Regions from separate parts of the Halomonas sp. AOP7-B1-5 genome, predicted to be linked through region 1. Evidence: predicted binding sites of a transcription regulator. Region 1 holds the regulator's gene; each other region holds the start of a gene.
What was found. Region 1 encodes PhoB, which activates phosphate uptake and scavenging genes when phosphate is short. Its sites were predicted from a motif close to TGTCATANNNNTGTCANA; they were not measured.
Positions count from the first base shown of each region.

Region 1 (2,273 bases):
CTCAATACCCCGGCCTAAGCGGGGCGGAAGCTGGTCGGCCAGATCGCCATAGGTTTCCAGATAGCCCAGAAGAACGGTCAACGGAGTACGCAGTTCGTGGGAAACATTGGCGACGAAATCGCGGCGCATTTGCTCAAGGCGATGTAAACGGGTGATATCCCGCGCCATCACCAAGCGCTCATCGTCACCGTAGAGGGTAATCTGGTATTGCAGGACGCTACGCTCATCAATCGGCGAGGTCAGAGTTAACGGCTCGCTATAATTGCGTGCATTGAAGTAGCTGATAAAGTCTGGGTCGCGCAGTAGATTGGTGATGTGCTGACCACGATCATGCGCTGTCTGCAGGCCCAGCATCTTCGTTGCGGCGCTGTTCCACCACTCAAGATCACCGTGCCGGTCAAGCATGACTACGCTGTCGCGCATAGCCTCAGAGGATTCCTGAATGCGTGCCAGCGTCGCCCGTAATCGTCCCTGGGTGATACGCTGGCTTTTTTGATAGCGATAAAGACGATCAAGCAGATCCCCCCACATGCCACTGGCCGCGGGCGGTTCATTATGCGGATTGAGGGTGAGCCACTGAAAAAGCACGCGTAGCTGACGTAGATGGTAGAACAAGCAGACGGCCAATCCGGCCGACAACCCCAGCCCTGCCGAACCCAATAGCCATCCCAGGCAAACCCCAATGGTCGCTAACCAGGCAATGCGCCACAGCTCACGGCTCCACAGGCGCACAATTACACCCGGGCAGAGAAGCGATAACCGGTACCCCGTACCGTCTGGATCAGGTTCTGATGCACTTCGCCCAATGCTTTACGCAAGCGCCGTATATGGACATCCACGGTGCGCTCCTCAACGTAGACATTGCCGCCCCACACCTGATCGAGCAGTTGGCTGCGTGTGTAAGCCCGCTCCTGGTGGGTCATAAAGAACTGCAGCAGGCGGTATTCGGTAGGTCCCATTTCAAGCGCCTTACCGTGAGCGCTTACGCGGTGGCTAACCGGATCCAGCAGCAGGCCATTGATTTCGATCGGGTCTTCCACGCCGCGTGGCGTGGCGCGACGCAGTACGGCTTTCAGGCGTGCGACCAGCTCGCGCGGTGAAAAAGGTTTGGTAATGTAATCATCCGCCCCCGACTCAAGCCCCTGAATCTTATTATCCTCTTCGCCTTTGGCGGTGAGCATAATAATGGGCAGTTCAGCCGTCGCTTCTTCACGCTTTAGGCGTCTTGCCAGCTCAATACCGCTGGTGCCCGGCATCATCCAATCAAGCAGTAGCAAGTCGGGCTGATGGTCTACCACCAGCGCGTGGGCATCCTGGGCGTTATCCGCTTCAAGCACGCGATAGTCCGCCATTTCCAGCGCTACGGCGATCATCTCGCGGATAGACGCTTCATCATCGACAATCAAAACGGTCTTGGCGGTCATCCCAGGGCCTCACGGTGTTCAAAGAAGGAAATTCAATGACATCTCAGTGACAATAACACCATGACTTGATGACACTTATATGACAAGCATTAATCGCGCTGAGCAGGCTTAGCCCACAACCGGCCATTCGCTAAGCGCAATGCCTGCAAAAATGAGTAGCCCCGCCCAGTGGTTATTCAAAAATGCCTGGAAGCACGGGTCACGCTCACGATGACGAATCAGGCGCTGCTGATGGATAAATGTCGCCGCCATACCGGCAAGCCCCAGCCAGAAAAAGCCGCCTAACCCGACGCGCACGCCGACCCAGGCCAAAAGCGCGAGCGTGGCGATCTGCAACAAGCCAATGATCAGACGATCTGCGTCACCAAAAAGCACTGCCGTTGATTTAATGCCGATTTTCAAATCATCATCACGATCAACCATGGCGTACTGAGTATCGTAGGCCACCGTCCACAGCACGTTGGCAAAAAAAAGTAGCCAGGCATCTAGCGGTACATGCCCTAATACGGCGCCAAACGCCATGGGGATCGCCCAGGAAAAAGCCGCCCCGAGCACCACCTGAGGAAAGTGGGTGTAGCGCTTCATAAACGGATAAATAAACGCCAGTACGACCCCGCCCAGCGATAAGAGCACCGTAAACCAGTTGGTGAGCAGCACTAAAATAAACGCGACCGCCACTAGGCCGATAAACAGCAGCTGGGCTTCGGTTTCACTGATACGTCCGGTTGCCAGCGGGCGATTTTTGGTGCGCTTTACGTGGCCATCAAAATGCCGGTCGGCATAATCGTTCACCACACACCCCGCAGCGCGCATTACATATACACCCGCCACAAAAATAAGCAGTACGTT
Region 1 covers NZ_JBQTDC010000006.1:1,005-3,277, forward strand. The annotation lists gene phoR (phosphate regulon sensor histidine kinase PhoR) at 1-732, opposite strand, end outside; gene phoB (phosphate regulon transcriptional regulator PhoB) at 735-1,424, opposite strand; gene ubiA (4-hydroxybenzoate octaprenyltransferase) at 1,533-2,273, opposite strand, start outside.

Region 2 (2,273 bases), on a different contig from region 1:
CCCTTGTTTTTATCCTGACGCTGCCTCCTCTTCGCGGGTTTTAACGTCTTGCTTCAAAGGTAGTTAAGCGCCTTGAGCTTGTACAAGCTCAGTTTCTGGTTTTAAACCTAAGTTAAGCACGGGTTTTGCGCTTCTCTTTCAAAGCCAGCACGCTACGTTTATAGACAGCGGCTTTTATTTTTCTCTACAGCATTTATCCCAACAGCATTTACCCCAACAGCGCTTGGAGAACACAACGTGGAAGACACACTGCAACCACCCACCGTACTGATTACCGGCGCCAACCGAGGCGTCGGGCTGGCACTGGCAGCCCACTACAGAGATGAAGATTGGCAGGTGATCGGCGTTTGCCGCCAATCATCAGACGAGCTTGAGCGCGTGGCTGACCGCGTTATTGAAGGCATCGATGTCACCAAGCCAGAGGATGTTGAGCGTTTGGCACGGGCGCTTGATGGCCAACGGTTGGATTTATTGATCAACAACGCCGGCCTCTTGCGCGATGAATCGTTAGACCAGCTGGATTTCGACAGCATCCGTGAGCAGATGGAAATCAATGCCTATGCGCCCCTACGGGTATGTGAAGCGTTGCTACCGTTGATGCAGGACGGCAGTAAGATTGCCAACATCACCAGCCGTATGGGATCGATTGCCGATAACGACTCCGGTGGGCGCTACGGTTACCGCGCATCCAAGGCGGCGCTAAACGCGTTTGGAAAATCCCTGGCTATGGACCTTAAGCCACGCGGTATTGCCGTGGCGCAAATACACCCAGGCTATGTAAAAACACGCATGGTTAACTTCGGCGGGATGATCAGCCCTCAGGAAGCCGCCACAGGCATTGCTGCCTGTATCAAAACGCTGACGCAGGAAAATAGCGGCAGCTTTTGGCACCGCAATGGGGAATTACTGCCGTGGTAGTGTTGAGTAAGACGTTTTTCTATCAACAGGCGGAAGTAGGCTATTTTGCCATCGCATACCGCTAAGTAAGATGAGTGCGCTACAGTGGTGTGCGATAACGCCGTCATCCATTTGTCAGGCGTCTAGGGCACGCTATCGTTCTGCTACAACACTTTATAAAAGGAACCATGCTGATGCGTTTTATTTCTCACGGTATTGCGCTAGGGATAGCGACTGGGCTGTTTAGCGCCACGGCGTATGCCGCGCCCTATACGCTGACCATTTTTCACACCAACGACCTGCACGGGCGTACCGACAGCTACCCTCAACTGATCACCGCCCTGGCTGAAGCTCGTGAGCGCTTCGGTGACGGCCTGTTGCTGGACGCGGGAGATATCTTTTCGGGTACGCTCTATTTCACCGAATACCAAGGTCAGGACGCCGTCGAGTTCATGAACCTGATGGGCTATGACGCATTCGTGCCGGGTAACCATGAGTTCGACCTGGGCGACCCGGAAGAGGGCCATCAAGCATTGGCGGCTTTATTCACCGCCGCTGATTTCCCCATTCTAGGCGCGAACCTCGACTTCTCTACCTCACCCGAGTTTGCCGATCTACTCGGTGATTCGATCAGCGCCGAGCCCGAACATAAGCTTAAGCCTGGCCACCTATACGACGGCATTGTGGTAGAGCAAGGTGGCGAGCGAATCGGTATTTTCGGACTAAGCACGCAAGGCAGCGAGACCGTCTCCAGCCCCGGTAACGTCACCCTTGGCGATTACCGAGCGGCGGCCGAGGCGATGGTGGAAGCGTTTGAAGCCCAAGGCGTTAACAAGATCGTCGCGCTTACTCATCTGGGCTTTGACAGCGACCCGAGCCTGGGCAACGACCTGTTGCTTGCCCAGCATGTGGAAGGGGTGGACGTGATCATCGGTGGGCACAGCCATACGCGCTTGGAGTCGCCCATTACGGTGGATGAAAACGATTTGGGCGAGCCTAAAGCGCCCACCGTTATTGGCCAGGCGAACGAGTACGGCAAGTACCTGGGTGTCATGCAGGTCACCTTTGATGGCGAAGGCGTGGTGCAGGATGCTAGTGGCGAACTGCTGACCACCGATGATTTCGAGCCCGATGCCCAAGCGCTTGAGATGCTTGAGCCTTACACCGCACGAATTGAAGCAGTGCGCGATACCCAAGTGGGCGCCCACCTGAATACGCAGCTTCCCAACCCGCGCCACGGCAATGGCGATGAACAAAGCGTGCGCGCCAATGAAACGGCGCTTGGCAATCTGATCGCCGATGGTCAGCTTGCTGCCGCCCGCCGAGTGAACCCGGAGACCGTGCTGGCCATTCAAAATAGTGGCGGTATTCGTGAG
Region 2 covers NZ_JBQTDC010000003.1:158,023-160,295, forward strand. The annotation lists gene ACT3XD_RS03060 (SDR family oxidoreductase) at 238-918, shown strand; gene ACT3XD_RS03065 (bifunctional metallophosphatase/5'-nucleotidase) at 1,092-2,273, shown strand, end outside.
Region 2: the regulator PhoB is predicted to act here: its motif matches at 1,020-1,037, upstream of ACT3XD_RS03065 (bifunctional metallophosphatase/5'-nucleotidase).

Region 3 (2,273 bases), on a different contig from region 1:
CGGCGTTCTGGCCGCGTTTCTGATTCTGTCCTTCTACAGCGTCATCGGCGGCTGGTCGCTGAACTATACGCTAAGCTCGGTGATTGGCACGTTTAACGGCCAGGACGCCGACGCGGTTGGCGCTATCTTTACTAATTTGTTGGGCAGTCCTACAACGCTACTGCTCTGGCATAGCGCGTTCATGGTGCTGGTCGTCGGTATCGTAGCACGCGGCGTGACTAAGGGGCTTGAAGCGGCGTCACGTATTCTGATGCCTGCGCTGGTGGTGCTGTTGTTAATTCTGGTCGGCTACGGCGTGGCGAGCGGCTACTTCGGTGAAGCGCTGAGCTTTATGTTCAGCCCTGACTGGGACGCGCTAGATGGCGGAGTTGTACTTGCAGCGATGGGCCAGGCTTTCTTCACGCTCTCGCTGGGTATGGGCATCATGATGGCGTATGGCTCTTACCTTGGTGAAGACGTCAACCTGATCAGCACTGCCCGTACCGTTATTATCCTGGATACGGCTATCGCCCTGCTCGCGGGTCTGGCGATCTTCCCGATCGTATTCGCCAATGGCTTAAGCGCCAGTGAAGGTCCAGGGCTGATTTTCGTAACGCTCCCCCTTGCCTTCGGCAATATGTCGGGCGGCACGATTTTAGGCTTGATGTTCTTCCTGCTGCTGACATTTGCCGCGCTGACATCGGCTATTTCGCTGCTTGAGCCGGTGGTTGAAACGCTGGAAGAGCGCACGCCCTTAAGCCGTACAGGATCAACGTTGGTAAGCGGTATTGCGGTGTGGGTATTGGGCGTGGCGGCGCTGCTGTCGTTTAACGTATGGTCCGATGTACTGCTCTTCGGCCTCAATATCTTCGACTTCCTCGACACCTTCACCAGCAAAATCTTGCTGCCGTTGACGGGTCTGGGCGCGATCATCTTCTTCTCGATCTGCCTGGATAAAGAAGAAGCGCGCAAGGAGCTGCGTTTGGATATCTACGATTTCACGCTGTGGAATCTACTCGCCAAATACGTGGCGCCACTCGGCGTGATCGTCGTCTTCCTGACGGGTCTCATTTAAGTAAACCAACATGGCGTGCCCCGCCAAACGGTGGGGCAGCACGCTAGTCAATAGCTAACGATCTATCCAGCTAGTGCAATTCGCCTTCTTGCCGCTCATCTTCTTCCGGCAGGGGGGCGATATCCCGATACAGTTTCTGAAATTCCCGATGTAGCTCAATCCCTCGACGAGCTCGTAAGTTGCGTTGAGCGGCACTTCGTTGACGCTGAGCATGTTCATCTACTTCCATGCTCATGAAAATATCCAGCAGTTCGCTCTTAACCGAGGTGATTCGTTCGACGTTTCTCATAATCGACGTGCCTCCAGGTGAATATGCCTTCGTCCACCTGCATCCGTGACGACTGTTAAATGATGCAGTGCGGCACTTCACTTATTACTATACCTTACTTGACAAAATGATGACGAAAGTTGACGAATTTGCTTAACGCCATTTAAACGCACGGCTAAGTCGGCGTTTCATTGCCCATTTATGCCGTCACTCAGGCATACTGTCGAAAATGCTGTTTAATACAGCAAAGCGCATGTAGTGAGACCAGCGCACTGGATAACCGAGGAGCTAAATGTGAGTCGCGCCCTGTTCGATGAGATGAGACGCCGCATGGAGCACTTTCGTCGCTCCGAACAAAAGGTAGCGCGGTTTGTGCTGCGTAATCCTGATGAGGTCATCCATATGCGGATTGTAGACCTCGCAACGGAAGCCGGCGTCAGCGAACCCACCGTGGTGCGCTTCTGCCGCGCCCTGGGCTGTAACGGCTTTCAGGATTTTAAGCTGCAGTTAGCGCAAATGCTGGCCTCTGGCAGCCAGTTTGCTCAGTTCTCGATGAACGATAGCGACTCCGTCGCTGAATTTTCTCACAGCATTTTCGACTCCACCGTTGGCACGCTACTTTCTGTACGTGACCGGCTGGATAACGACGCCTTGGGCCGCGCGGTGAATGCGCTGGCCATGGCCAATCGGGTCGAGTTTTACGGCTTTGGCGCCTCAGGCGCAGTCGCTTTTGATGCCCAGCACAAATTTTTCCGTTTGCAGATATCCACTTCCGCCTACGCTGATCCGCATATGCAGAATATGTCGGCCGTAACCCTTAAAGAGGGCGATGTGGTGGTGGCCATTTCACAGACGGGCCGCACCAAAGCGCTGGTGGCCAGCGTGCGTCTGGCCCGCGAAGCGGGTGCCACAGTGATTGGGCTGTGCCCTAGCGGTTCGCCCTTGGCGGAA
Region 3 covers NZ_JBQTDC010000040.1:16,855-19,127, forward strand. The annotation lists gene ACT3XD_RS16280 (sodium-dependent transporter) at 1-1,054, shown strand, start outside; gene ACT3XD_RS16285 (PA3496 family putative envelope integrity protein) at 1,125-1,343, opposite strand; gene hexR (transcriptional regulator HexR) at 1,617-2,273, shown strand, end outside.
Region 3: the regulator PhoB is predicted to act here: its motif matches at 1,441-1,458, upstream of ACT3XD_RS16285 (PA3496 family putative envelope integrity protein).